2 regions of the Priestia sp. ABM2_011 genome follow, and region 2 is predicted to be linked to the other one. Evidence: riboswitches for the same ligand, from Rfam matches in the RefSeq annotation. Region 2 holds a riboswitch; the other holds the start of a gene.

Region 1 (6,780 bases), 1.6 Mb from region 2:
CAGCTGTTTTGTCCGCTGTTACATATTTATCATAATCTACATTTTCTTTGTTTAAGTAAAGAACTTCCGTGTAAGCTTGCAGAGCTTTTTCTGGGTCTTGCAGCTTATTATAGCTTTTCGCGTATTTCTTCGTATCCAGTGTTAATGTTACTTCGTCAATTTCTTCATCATAATCAGATGATTTTGGCTGAAGCCCAATTTTGTACTTTTTATCTTTTTTGACTTCAAAGACGAACATTAATTTTTTTTGCTTCCCAGCGCCAATCTTGTCAGATGAACTGCTTTCTAGTCCAAGTTCCCTACTGTTCACTCCCGTTTTTGGAGATAATTGTTCATCTCCTTCATATAAATACACACCGTCGTAATCCGATAAAGATATACTGTTTTTGGATACATTTTTCACTTTTAAATCAACTTTCAACAGCCCCTTTTCTTCACTTGTAGCTCCTTCATCACTATCTACTAAAATATAAGAAGCGCTGTCAATAGATGCTTCAATCGCCTTATTTTTAGCCGAAGTGGATCTCCCGTTTCCTTAGAACTGTTACAAGCCGCTAATACTAGCATAAGTACAAAAACCAAAGCCAAAACATTCATTTTTTTCACAGCTGTCCAATCCCCTTTATTTTGTTTTTTTAGAACTTTATCCCAAATAAAGGTTCCCTCTGTGTAAATCCTTAAACCTTAAAATCTATTTTTTTACAATATTTTGATAAAAACTAAGTCTAAATTCTCCATTCATCTAAATAAAAACACGAGCACCGGCTCGTGTTTTTTATTTAGATTTAAAATTTTCTTGATTGATTTGTTCAGCTTCTTTCATATATCGGTTAGATTTGCCACTTTTAATTCCCCAGTAATAAAAGGCTAATGATACGCAAGCAATCACTAGCATATCCCATCCGAAAGGTAAAATATTTTTGCCTCCGAATTTTTCGCTTCCTATGTAGGAAATAAAAATCATGCACGCTAAATAGATAAGCATCCAAGCCCCGGTTAAAAATTCTTTTTTAAAGCCCACCCATTTATTTTTCGCTTGGTAATAAAAATAAACTGGCAGGCCAATTGCCATAATAAAAATCACTTCACCTGTAAGTGGCCACCTTGCCCAGTAAAGCGTCAAAGAAGCAAAAACGAAGCCGCATGGCGCAATAACTGATGCCCCTTTTAAATAAAATGGACGGTAAAAGTGTGAAGCCGTTTTTCTTAATGTTATAAGCGCTACAGGGCCCATAATATAGGAGATAAGCGTCGCTACTGAGATCACTTCTGCTAAGACACCCCATCCTCTAAATAAAAAGAGAAACAAAAAGCAGGCTGCTAAATTTAGCCACATAGCTGGGCGCGGGACATTGTAAAGTGGATGAAGAGTACCAAATATCTTTGGCAAATATCCATTTTGCTGCATCCCGTATAACATTCTAGAAGTCGTTGCCGTATATGTAGCACCTGTGCCGGAAGGAGAAACAAATGCATCTGCGTATAACACAATTGTTAGCCAGTTAATTCCAAGCGCAATCGCTAAATCAGCAAAAGGAGAATTAAAATTCAAATGATTCCATCCATCCGCAATTGATGACGGACTTACTGCTCCGATAAAAACAATTTGTAATATAATGTATACAATTCCAGCAATAAAAATTGAACCAATTACAGCTACCGGAATCGATTTATTAGGTGACTTTGCTTCTCCTGCCATATTTACAGGACTTTGAAACCCATTAAATGCAAACACGATACCTGATGTTGCCACTGCCGTTAAAACACTCGCCCATCCGTAAGGTGCTACCCCATGCTCACTTGAAAAGTTCCCGCTATGAAAACCAGCAAAAAATAAAGCCCCTGCCGTTAAACCAGGAATAATTAATTTAACAATCGTAATAAATGAGTTTGCTTTAGCAAAGAGATTTACCGTCCAATAGTTCACAAAAAAGTAAATGAATAATAACAGAGACGCAACTGCCAACCCCTTGGACGTTAAAATGCCATTGTCTACTAATTCATGAGTCCAGCGAGCCCATTTCCACGGCCAAGTACTCATATATTGCACAGATGCAATAGCCTCCACTGTTATCGTTGAAGCGATTGAAATCCAGTTAGCCCAAGCAGCCAAAAATCCAATAAATGATCCGTGTGAATACTGAGGATATTTAACCATCCCCCCTGCTTGCGGAAACATCGCGCCCAGTTCAGCGTACGATAGGGCAATGGTCAAAATAACTACCATTCCAATAACCCATGAAAAAATAGCCGCGGGTCCTGCAATTTGAGCTGCTTTCCATGCTCCAAACAGCCATCCTGAACCGATAATCGAACCTATGCCTGTCATGGTTAAAGCAAATGTTCCCATCTTCCTTTGCATATTGCTCATCCAAATCTACTCCTCTTCCCTAGGAAAATAAAAAAAACACTTGCGAAATTTTCTCAAGTGTTTGCCCAGGCGCGCGGCTTATACGCTATATGCTCCCCCATGGTCATCCATGTTGCGCCAGTCACATATAGGAATATATTTTTTATCAGTATATAACATTCATTACTATTACTCAATACACAAAAATGTTTACATTACTTTTACAAAAGTAATGAATTATTCGTAAAATTCAGAATAAATCTTCTTAAAATCTCTTCCTAATTACAAAAAACAACTAAAACTCTAACCTTGCTTATTATTTGTTTCTTTTACTTCACGAGCATATCATCTTCTAAAAATTATATTAATATATATTATTCATTTACAAAATACGAATTAACATCTATATATCCATAGAATTCTTGCACTAGCCCCTTTACTTATATACAATATGAAGAAAAGATACTAAAGTAAACTGCCCACCACTTAGCTACGCTTGAAGTGGGAGACTTCTTTTGGGAAAACGTTAACACCTACATATCATGCACTTCGCAACGAATGAAGTACTTCGAGCAAACTTCTCTGTTTACGCAAGCAAAAAACAGGGAAAATTACGAAAAAAGATTGTTAGAGGGATGCTTATGAATTATGCAAATGTAAAAGTTCTTTATTTTGATGACGACGGAACCATTCCAAATCACCCTCGTCTTCCAGTTTTGTTGTATGAACACGTATTTATTAGTAAGAAAGAGAAAGTAGAGAGCATTTTTAATTCTCACAACTGGAAAAACAGCTGGGTAGGCGGCATATATGATTTTCACCATTACCACAGCAATTCTCATGAAGCACTAGGTGTAATTAGCGGATCTGCACGCTTAAAACTAGGTGGACATATGGGAGAAAATATCGTGGTGCATGCTGGGGATGTACTCGTACTCCCTGCAGGTACAGGACATATGCGTCTGCAGTCAACTGCTGATTTTAAAGTGGTTGGAGCTTATCCAGAGGGCATGGATTACAACTTACGAACAGGAAAACAAACGGATCGCCCTCACGTATTTGATGAAATTGCACAAGTACCTATTCCTACAACAGATCCTGTTTATGGCGACAAAGGACCATTGACAGAGTGGTGGAACTAGACAAGCACTTATTGTCTAGTTTTTTTATTTGCTCGTTTTTATAGCTTCCATAAATCTATATTTGAACATACAAATTCTTTTTCTTTAATGCAATAGCAATATACTTTATCTCATCGAGAAAACTACCTTTCTTCTTTTCCGTTCTTTTTTTGTTTCAAAGGCAACTGCGCTTAGGTTCTCCCCTGCTTTTTCTTCCCTAATCATTTCAAATATCTTCTTCTCATACCCTTTTTTTGTTTTTCTAAAAAAATTTTCGTAATTTATAACGAAATTTTCAAAAAACTTATTGCTTTACTATGTCAGACTTGCTATCATAGTGAACATTGTTAGATAAATTTTAGAGGAGGAGTAAAAATTGAACAGAAAATTCATAATATTTATTTTATTCATCATTCCGTTTATTGCTCAATTCGCTTTTTTACCTTTTGTAAATAACATTCATCCAATTATTTTTGGATTACCTCTTTTGCATTTATGGTTATTTTTATGGGTCTTCTTAACGCCTGTGTGTACATTTATCATTTATCGTTTACAAAAATCTTGGGGGGACATTGAATAATGCAAGGAAATTTAACCGCACTTTTAATCACATCAGCAATTGTTCTTGTCGTTATCGCCATTGGCTTTATAGCAGGACGTGACAAATCATCTAGAAGCTCCGTTGAAGAGTGGGCTGTAGGGGGAAGACGTTTTGGAAGCCTGCTCGTCTGGCTTTTAGTAGGAGCAGATTTATATACTGCTTATACATTCCTAGGTCTTACAAGTACAGCTTATCAAGGAGGAAGCATCGCATTTTTTGCCATTCCTTACTCTGTTTTAGCCTTTTTAATTTCATACTTTTTTCTTCCAAAACTTTGGACTGTTGCTAAAAAGCACAAACTTACTACACTTGCTGATTATGCTAGAGAACGTTTTAGCAGTAAATTTCTCTCCTCTTTAATTGCCATAGTAGGTGTATTGATGCTTATTCCATATATCGATCTTCAGCTTAGCGGTATTCAAGATACTCTTCGCGTTGCAGGAACTGGCTACATTAATGTAAAAGCTGTCGTTATTCTTTCATTCTTTCTTGTGGCTCTTTATACTTTTTTCAGCGGAATTAAAGGTCCCACTTATACGGCAATTATTAAAGATATTTTAGTATGGGCGATTATGTTATTTATGGTTGTTTCTCTGCCAATTATGCATTTTGGAAGCTGGGGCAACATGATTGACAATGTTGCAAAGGATGCACCTCAGCTATTAACGATCCCAACACAAGGACCTAAGGGCATTCCATGGTTTATTACAGCATCACTCGTATCTGCTTTAGCTTTATTCATGTGGGCCCACGCTGCTACAGGTGTTTTCACTGCTAAAAGTGCAGATTCGCTTCGTAAAAATGCTGTCTTCTTACCTCTTTACAATATTGTTTTAATTCTAGTCATCTTCTTAGGGTTTATTGCTTATCAAGTATTACCTCAAGATACAACGGATCCTAGATTAGCATTATTAACCTTGATTCAATATTCATATGGTGGCATTGGCCAAGGGTTAGCTTATGCAACGATTGCTCTTGCTTCATTAATTCCATGTTCTATCATGGCTATCGGAGCGTCTAACTTATTTGCAAATAATATATTTAGAGATTTAATTAATCCAAATGTACAGGGTAAAACATTAACAATGGTTACTCGTTCTATGGTTTTTGTTGTTATTGGACTGGCACTTTTATTCGGTTTATTATTCCCACAAGCACTTGTTTCCCTACAGTTACTAGGGGTATCCGGCATGGTACAAATCTTCCCGGCTATTGTTATCAGCCTGTTTTGGAGAAATCAATCGAAAGAAAGTACGATTGCTGGATTAGTAGTAGGGCTGGTTGTAACGTTTACCGTTCATGCCACAGGAAATTCATTTGGCCTTTATGAAGGGTTCTGGGGATTATTATCTAACCTACTCGTAGTTTTTATTTTAAATCCAATCTTTGCTGCAAAAACCAAAGCAGCAACAAATGGCGTGAAAGAAACATTATTTTCTAAAGGCACTACGCAAACTGAATTAAAGAAAAACGCATAAAAAAAAGTTCAGCCAACTGGCTGAACTTTTTTTAGATAATATTCTCTTTTTCAGAAGGGGATGAAGTCGATTCTCTTTCCCAACATTCAATATTCTGATTGTTTTCTAATGCATCTTTATAAAAGACTGGATTTTTCCCTTCCTTTTTCTGCTGAGTATAGTCATGCAAGGCAGAAAAAGCCACTTTCGATAATAGAAAAATAGCAATTAAGTTCACCACTACCATCATCCCCATAAATAAGTCTGCCAGATTCCATACAAGCTGAAGCTGAGCAACCGACCCAAAAATAACCATCGCTAAAACGCCTACACGATAAGACCAAAGCCACATCTTATTTGAATTTAAAAATTCAATATTCGTTTCTCCATAATAATAATTGCCAATTAACGTACTAAAAGCAAATAGAAATACCATGATAGCTAAAAATCCTGATGCCCAAGAACCGATATGTGTACTAAGAGAAGCTTGCGTTAATTCAATGCCGCTTAGTCCCTGCTTATAGGCGGGAGATAAGAGAACGATAAATGCTGTGCTTGTACAAATCACGAGCGTGTCCGTCAAGACACCAAATGCTTGGATAAGACCTTGTTTAACTGGGTGACTCGTCACTGCAGTTGCCGCCGCGTTGGGAGCACTTCCCATCCCTGCTTCATTGGAAAACAGTCCGCGCTTTACTCCGTTGATTAACGTTGCACCAATTGATCCCCCAAGCGCCTGTTCAAATCCAAATGCATTTTTCACAATTAGAGATAGAACGGCAGGCATTTGATCAATATTTTTAAAGATGATGAACAGAGCCATTCCAATGTATAAAACGGCTAATACGACAACGATGTATTCCGATATCTTGGCGATGCGTTTGATCCCGCCAAAAATAATTATCGCAAATATAACTGTCATAATAATCCCAATCAATAAGCGGCTCGTTCCGAAAGAGTTCTCAAATGCCAGCGTAATCGTATTAGACTGCACAGCGTTAAACACCAGGCCAAATGACAGTGTAATGAGTACAGCAAATAGCCCGCCCATCCATCTTTTATTTAACCCTTTTTCCATATAGTAAGCGGGTCCTCCTCGAAATCCGTTTGACCCTTTTACCTTATAGATTTGAGCGAGTGTACTTTCTACAAAACTTGATACTGAACCGATAATGGCAATAATCCACATCCAAAATACAGCACCCGGGCCACCAAGAGCAATAGCAATCGCTATACCGGTAATATTTCCTG
Region 2 (6,780 bases):
TTTCTAACACTTTTTCTGCTTTTACATGCTGATTGTCAGGCATAGCACTTAAAATTTTCTCCATTTCAATCGTTACTTCACCATCAGCTGATAAGCAAACGGGGTGTGTTTTTAAACGTTTAGACGCGCGCACATCTCCTACTTTTCCCGCCAAAGCTTTTTTCATATAGTCAAATAGCTCTTTATTTTCTTTTTCCTCAGACTCATTGAGCTGTTCTTCTTCTGCTTCAATCCCTAAGTCACTGCTTGAAACAGATTTAAATTCTTTTTCTTCGTACGTCATTAACATTTTAATCGCAAATTCATCGATATCTTCTGTAAAATACAGAATTTCGTATCCTTTATCTGCAACCAATTCTGCTTGAGGAAGCTTTTCAATTCGGTCGTACGATTCGCCTGATGCATAATAGATATACTTTTGATCCTCAGGCATGCGCGATACATACTCGTTTAGTGTTACGAGCTTTTTCTCTGTAGAAGAATAGAATAAAAGCAGGTCTTTTAATACATCTTTGTTGCTGCCAAAGTCACTGTAAACGCCGTATTTTAGCTGGCGGCCAAATGATTCATAAAACTTCTCGTACTTTTCACGTTCGTTTTTAAGCAAGCTTTTTAATTCGTTTTTGATTTTCTTGCCGATGTTTTTGGCAATCAGCTGAAGCTGGCGGTCTTGCTGCAAAATTTCACGTGAAATATTAAGAGATAAATCTTCAGAATCTACCATACCTTTTACAAAGCTAAAGTAGTCTGGAAGAAGATCTGCACATTTATTCATAATTAAGACTCCGTTTGAATACAGTTCAAGCCCTTTTTCAAATTCTTTTGAGTAGTAATCAAACGGACTATTTTCTGGAATAAATAAAACAGCATTGTAGCGAATCGTTCCATCCACATTAATATGAAGGTGAGTGAGCGGTTTATCAAATCCGTAGCGCTTTTCTGAATAAAACTGCTCATAGTCTTCTGAAGTCAATTCATTTTTATTTTTCTTCCAAATCGGTACCATACTGTTGATAACTTGTTCTTCTGTATAATCTTCTAGCTCGTTATCAGAACCTTCTTTAGGCCGTTTTTCCGTTATGTCCATTTTAATCGGGTAGCGGATAAAGTCTGAATACTTTTTAATGATTTCTTTTAAACGATACTCTTCTAGATACTCATCATACGTTTCATCTTCTGTATTTTCTTTAATTTTTAAAATGATTTGAGTCCCAACCGTTTCTTTGTCGCAAGGTTCGATTGTATAACCATCAGCACCAGTAGATTCCCATTTATAGGCTTCATCGCTGCCTAACGCTTTACTAATCACCGTTACGACATCTGCCACCATAAACGCTGCGTAAAACCCAACGCCGAATTGGCCAATAATCGTGTGTCCGTCCTTTGTTTCATTTTCATTTTTAAACGCAAGGGAACCGCTTCGCGCAATTGTGCCCAAGCTACTTTCAAGCTCTTCTTGCGTCATGCCAATTCCAGTATCCGTAATGGTTAAGGTACGGTTAGTTTTATCGGGTGTTACTTTTATGTAATAGCTTTCTTTGTTAAAACGCAAGGAGTCGTCTGTTAAAGCTTTGTAATAAATTTTATCGATTGCATCGCTTGAATTTGATAGAAGTTCTCTCAAAAATACTTCTTTTTGAGAATAGATGGAATTAATCATCATCTCTAATAATCGCTTTGATTCGGCTTTAAATTCTTTTTTTGACATAAGAAGTTCTCCTTTCCAAATAGGGCTTACAAAATAATTAGCACTTGAATAGATAGAGTGCTAATCACTCTTTTTATTTAACATGTATTAGGGTATTTGTCAATATATTAGGAGATTCACCAAAGAGATTAAAAATTAGACTGAAAAAAGCAAACTTTTAAAAAAAGGTTGAACGTTCTGAAAGAGTTTGCTAGAATATACTTAATTTCAAAGACTATATGTGACTGGCGAAACGCGGATAACCGTGAGGAAGCATATAGTGACGTAGCCGTTCGCCTGGGCAGAGGTAAGGGATTAATACATATCTCTTACCTCTTTCTGTTTAGGGGGAGAGGATATAGAAGTTATCAGACATGTAGGCTAAAAAACCAGACTTTTAAAAAAATTAAAAATGAAGTTCCTTTATCCAAAGGTAAAAACATGTAAAACTACGATGATAATCAGAGGAGAGTACAAAATGAGCACATTAACATTAGAAAAAGTACAAACAATCAAAACATTAAACAACATTGCACAAAAAGGTCTAAATGTTTTTAATCAAGAAGGTTATCAAATTGACAACGACAGCGAAAATCCAGATGCGATTGTCGTGCGTAGCTTTAACATGCACAGCATGGCATTTGACCAAAATTTAAAAGCTATTGCACGAGCTGGAGCAGGGGTTAACAATATACCGGTGGACGCTTGCACGGAGCAAGGTATCGTTGTATTTAATACGCCAGGAGCTAATGCAAACGCAGTAAAAGAAATGGTTTTAACTACAATTATGGCTTCTTCTCGTAACTTATTTGCTGGAGTTGAATGGACAAAAGGATTAGACGGCCAAGGTGATCAAATTCCTAAGTTAGTTGAAGCAGGTAAAAAACAGTTTGTTGGAAAAGAAATCAAAGGTAAAACATTAGGCGTTATTGGTTTAGGTGCAATTGGTGCTCTTGTAGCAAACGACGCGCTTGATTTAGATATGGACGTAATTGGTTTTGATCCATTCATTTCTGTTAATACAGCTTGGAATTTGTCTCGCAACGTACAGCGTGCAATGTCTCTAGAAGAACTATTTGCAGCATCTGACTATATTACGGTTCACGTTCCATTAACGGACGATACAAAAGGTGTTTTCAATAAAGAGACGTTTAGCATCATGAAACCAGATGTTCATATTTTGAACTTCTCACGCGGTGAGCTTGTAAACGAAGAAGATATGAAAGCTGCTCTTGAAAGTGGAAAAGTTGGTCGATATATTACAGATTTCCCAAATCAAAATGTCTTGAACATGAAAAATGTTGTGCCAATTCCTCATTTAGGGGCATCAACTCAAGAATCAGAAGAAAACTGTGCGGTAATGGCAGCACGTCAAGTGAAAAATTTCTTAGAAACAGGAAACGTTAAAAATTCAGTGAACTTCCCGAATGCATCTCTTCCTTACACTGGGAAAAAACGCGTAGCTGCTTTCCATCACAACGTACCGAATATGGTAGGACAACTTACGCAAGTATTCTCAAACTACAATTTAAACATCGCAGATATGGTGAACAGAAGCCGCGGTGAATATGCGTATACAATGATCGATATTGACAATCAAGTAAGTGACGAGATTGTGCCTGAGCTAGAAGAAAAAATTGGTCAAATTGAAGGAATTATTACAAGTCGTATTATCTAATTTGGTTATCATCCTATTTTAGTGTTTCAGCCCTAACTTTTCTAAGTTAGGGCTGTTTTTACATGGTATTTATCCTCATATCATTTCCTTCAGTCCCATAGCATATAGAAATATCTTTAAAGAGGTGAACGTTTTGTCAGAAGAAATGATAGGAATTTTGATAGGGTCGCTCATCGCGCTGGCAGGAACATTCATTACGTCTGTCGTAGCTATAGCGATGTCGAAAGAGCAATACAAGCAAGAGCTTCGCAAAGCATTTATCCAAAAGAAAGTTGATGCCTATACCCATGTGTGTCAAGTTATTCTAGCTATAAAAAATGATTTACTGACAATAACCGTTTCTTCAGCCGGCTTAAACTGGACGGCTCAATCTATTAACAAACTAGCAGATGTATGTATTACGGAAGGACTGTGGATCGATGAAGAAGACAGCAAAAAGCTGGAGGTTCTGCAAAAGCAGCTTTCAAAGTTTGTATTGGATGAAATAGAACTGTCTAGACATGATATCCTCACAACCTGTTATGAAATTATTGAGTATTGTGAAAAAAAGGTAAAGATTCTTCATTTTATGACTACAAAAGAATAGGTGATTACTACTTTAAGAAGGGATAGTAGACGGATAAAAAAAGCATCGGAATATAAAGTCAAAAAACAATCCGTTTATACACCAGCAGTCGACGAGGGCATTAGTAAGGAAAGGGCCAAGGGGAAATTTTTTGTAAAAACGATAGAAAAAGATAGGCTCAGTACCGGGTCTATCTTTTTGCGTTTATATAAAGATTAAATATATTTATATATGCATGTGTCCAAGCATTTACAGAAAAAACTCCTAAAATATAGTCCAGAAAGGAGACGATTGTATGTCAAATTACGAGTCGAGCAAACCGTATATTAAATCCGTTAATATACCTAATCCTTTATATCAATCGTTAAAAGGAGACTATTTTGTTGGACAAACTGAGCCTATTCGTTTTGGTGGAAATAGAAACGCTTCGGGCGGATTAGTGAACCCTTCCGGCTCCGGAGTAGATTTATTTGTGAATGCTTTTACTATCACTAACTATTCAAACGAACCTTTTACTGCTGAAATTTGGTTTAATTCTATCCCCCTGGAAAAGGAACAACTTCAGATAATGTGAGTCCAGCAAATACTACAATACGTTCAAAGCCAAAAGGGAAAATTAAATTTGCAGAAATGGTAAAAGGCGTTCCTGCTAAAGGGGTAAACGTATTTAACCGTGTTGTTCCGCCGAAAAGTACATTAGTAAGTGATGAAGACGGCAAATTTATCTTTCCAAACAACGGTTCATACGTTATTTTCTTAGTTTCTCCAGGAAATAAAGAAATTGAAGCTGAAATTGCATATGGATGGTTCGAGAAAAAACGTAAGAAGGACTGTTAACTGAATAGGTCTTAGCGATTGTATGAGAAGTGTATGAGCTATTTCATATTTAATACAGTTCTTAACAAACGGTAAGTGTTTATGAAAAGAACTTTACAGTAGCATCCAAAGTTCTTTTTTATAGCTTGCGTTTTTTCGTTTGATTGTAGATATAACTAAAGAAAAACAAGCAAACGTATAATTCCGATTACGCAAGCGATTTGAACGGCATTTAAAGAAGTTGAGGACTCAAGAAGCAAAGCGATAATACATAAGTAGAATGAAGTAACTTTTTTGTCCAGGATATAAGCATGCTTAACATCTCACGTTCATGTCTACATTCACATTATCTTAAGTTTCAATTCATACTGGCTTCATATAAATGAATCATACTGAATGTATTAATGAAAGATACGAGGTGAAACAATGTTAAACAAGCTTTTTAGACTATTTACACAAGAAACCGAGATATCTAAAGATAAAGAAGGAAATATCCAAGAAGAGAACGATTTTAACGAAGTTTGTGATGATTATTTCATTATAGATGAGTATTAGAAACCCTATAAAACGCTGCAAAATTTCAAGGATTGATTGAGTATATCTGTACAACCAGTAATCGTACAAGGATCGTAAAGGTATACTTTTATGGCCGATTAATATTGATAAATTGCTTTTTACATGAAACAATGCGAAAAAGATGGGCACCCTAAAAGCAAAAGGAGGGGATAGAATGAGCAAAGAACCAAACGATGAAACAAGTGAAGGGCTGAATCAGCTTTTTGAAATCATCAATGCAAAAGGCGACGAGGGCGAACTTAGAGAAATTGTAAGCAGGAGCAGTGAAAAGAATAATTATAAAAATCATGAGGATCAATCGTAAAAAGAAAATAAAAAACCTCTTCATGAAAATCATGAAGAGGTCAGATGAAATAGTATTACACCCATTCCATCCGGCAGAGTTTTAAAGTGTTTTAAACTCTTGATGCGACTGGTTTTATGGAACTGATGGGATTCGAACCCACGACCCCTTGTCTGCCAGACAAGTATTCTCCCACTGAACTACAGTCCCGCTTATGTAGAGTCTTTATTGCCTGTTGACTCTACTATATTTTAATACGTATGACGCACGTTCGCAATAGTTATTTTCAGTGTTTTCTAATTTCTTCATATGAATATTAACTTCTAAAAAAATCATTTACTTCTTGTTTGTACGTATTAAAAAAACTTGGAATTTGGCTTGGTTCCAATCCTTTTTCAGCGTATTTGCTGATGGACTCGTAGTACCATTTCTGTTTTTCGAATCCTCTTTTAAAACTATTCCAAATCACATCTCCTTGCTGATCGTAGCTTTCTTTTAAAGACCGTAAATTGTCTAATTTATCTGCTACAATTAAAGATTTCACTTCAAGAGAACCAGTTTTCACAATTTGAATTGTATGCTGTTTACGTTCTTCCCAGCTTTTTGATTTGTTTTCTGTATGAGCTTCAACAATCCCTGCTACCTCTAAACCAAATCTTCGTACAATTTCTTCGAGTGTTACACTTGTATCTTCTACAGCATCATGCAGATAAGCTGCTGCAATTACTTCTTCACTAAAACCTGCTTTTTCTAAAATATTACCTACGTTAATAGGATGAACAATATAAGGTGTATCGGAAAGCTTGCGCATTTGGCCGGTATGAGCGTGTTCTGCATACCTACGTGCTTCTTTTATTAAAGACATCATATTCCTCCATTTTTTATACAGTATATCTTCATATTATTAGTATAAACGAATATAGCTCTTCTAACGTTATGAAATTGCACAAATTCATTTCTTATAATAAGGTAAGGCTACCAAAAGCCCTTCTTATTGTACGGTTTTTTATAAAGCCTAATATCTATTTAATAGGCCTGTATCAGTTGCCATTTCCTTTTTTATTCATAGTTTGTATGAAGGAGTGATAGCAATGCAAAACCGTAATAATCAAAATATTAAGGTCATTGATGTTTCTCATCACAACGGAACAATTAATTGGGCAAAAGTGGCGTCG

The links. A riboswitch is a leader RNA that binds a small molecule or an ion and turns the genes downstream of it on or off. The one in region 2 is predicted to bind ZMP and ZTP.
Region 1: it holds a riboswitch for ZMP and ZTP, as region 2 does, so the genes downstream of both, ACXAE4_RS23735 (APC family permease) here and ACXAE4_RS15825 (phosphoglycerate dehydrogenase) in region 2, are expected to answer to the same signal.

What each region holds. Positions count from the first base shown of each region.
Region 1 is NZ_JBSWUB010000001.1:4,500,041-4,506,820, forward strand. Features, by position in the region: gene ACXAE4_RS23730 (DUF5105 domain-containing protein) at 1-421, opposite strand, end outside; gene ACXAE4_RS23735 (APC family permease) at 776-2,371, opposite strand; ZMP/ZTP riboswitch at 2,428-2,506, opposite strand; gene ACXAE4_RS23740 (cupin domain-containing protein) at 2,893-3,492, shown strand; gene ACXAE4_RS23745 (DUF3311 domain-containing protein) at 3,848-4,051, shown strand; gene ACXAE4_RS23750 (sodium:solute symporter family protein) at 4,051-5,550, shown strand; gene ACXAE4_RS23755 (alanine/glycine:cation symporter family protein) at 5,582-6,780, opposite strand, start outside.
Region 2 is NZ_JBSWUB010000001.1:2,921,152-2,927,931, reverse strand. Features, by position in the region: gene htpG (molecular chaperone HtpG) at 1-1,708, opposite strand, end outside; ZMP/ZTP riboswitch at 1,919-1,997, shown strand; gene ACXAE4_RS15825 (phosphoglycerate dehydrogenase) at 2,166-3,365, shown strand; gene ACXAE4_RS15820 (hypothetical protein) at 3,499-3,951, shown strand; partial or broken gene ACXAE4_RS15815 (DUF6143 family protein) at 4,226-4,767, shown strand; gene ACXAE4_RS15810 (hypothetical protein) at 5,477-5,626, shown strand; tRNA gene ACXAE4_RS15805 (tRNA-Ala) at 5,744-5,815, opposite strand; gene ACXAE4_RS15800 (HD domain-containing protein) at 5,922-6,470, opposite strand; gene ACXAE4_RS15795 (GH25 family lysozyme) at 6,697-6,780, shown strand, end outside.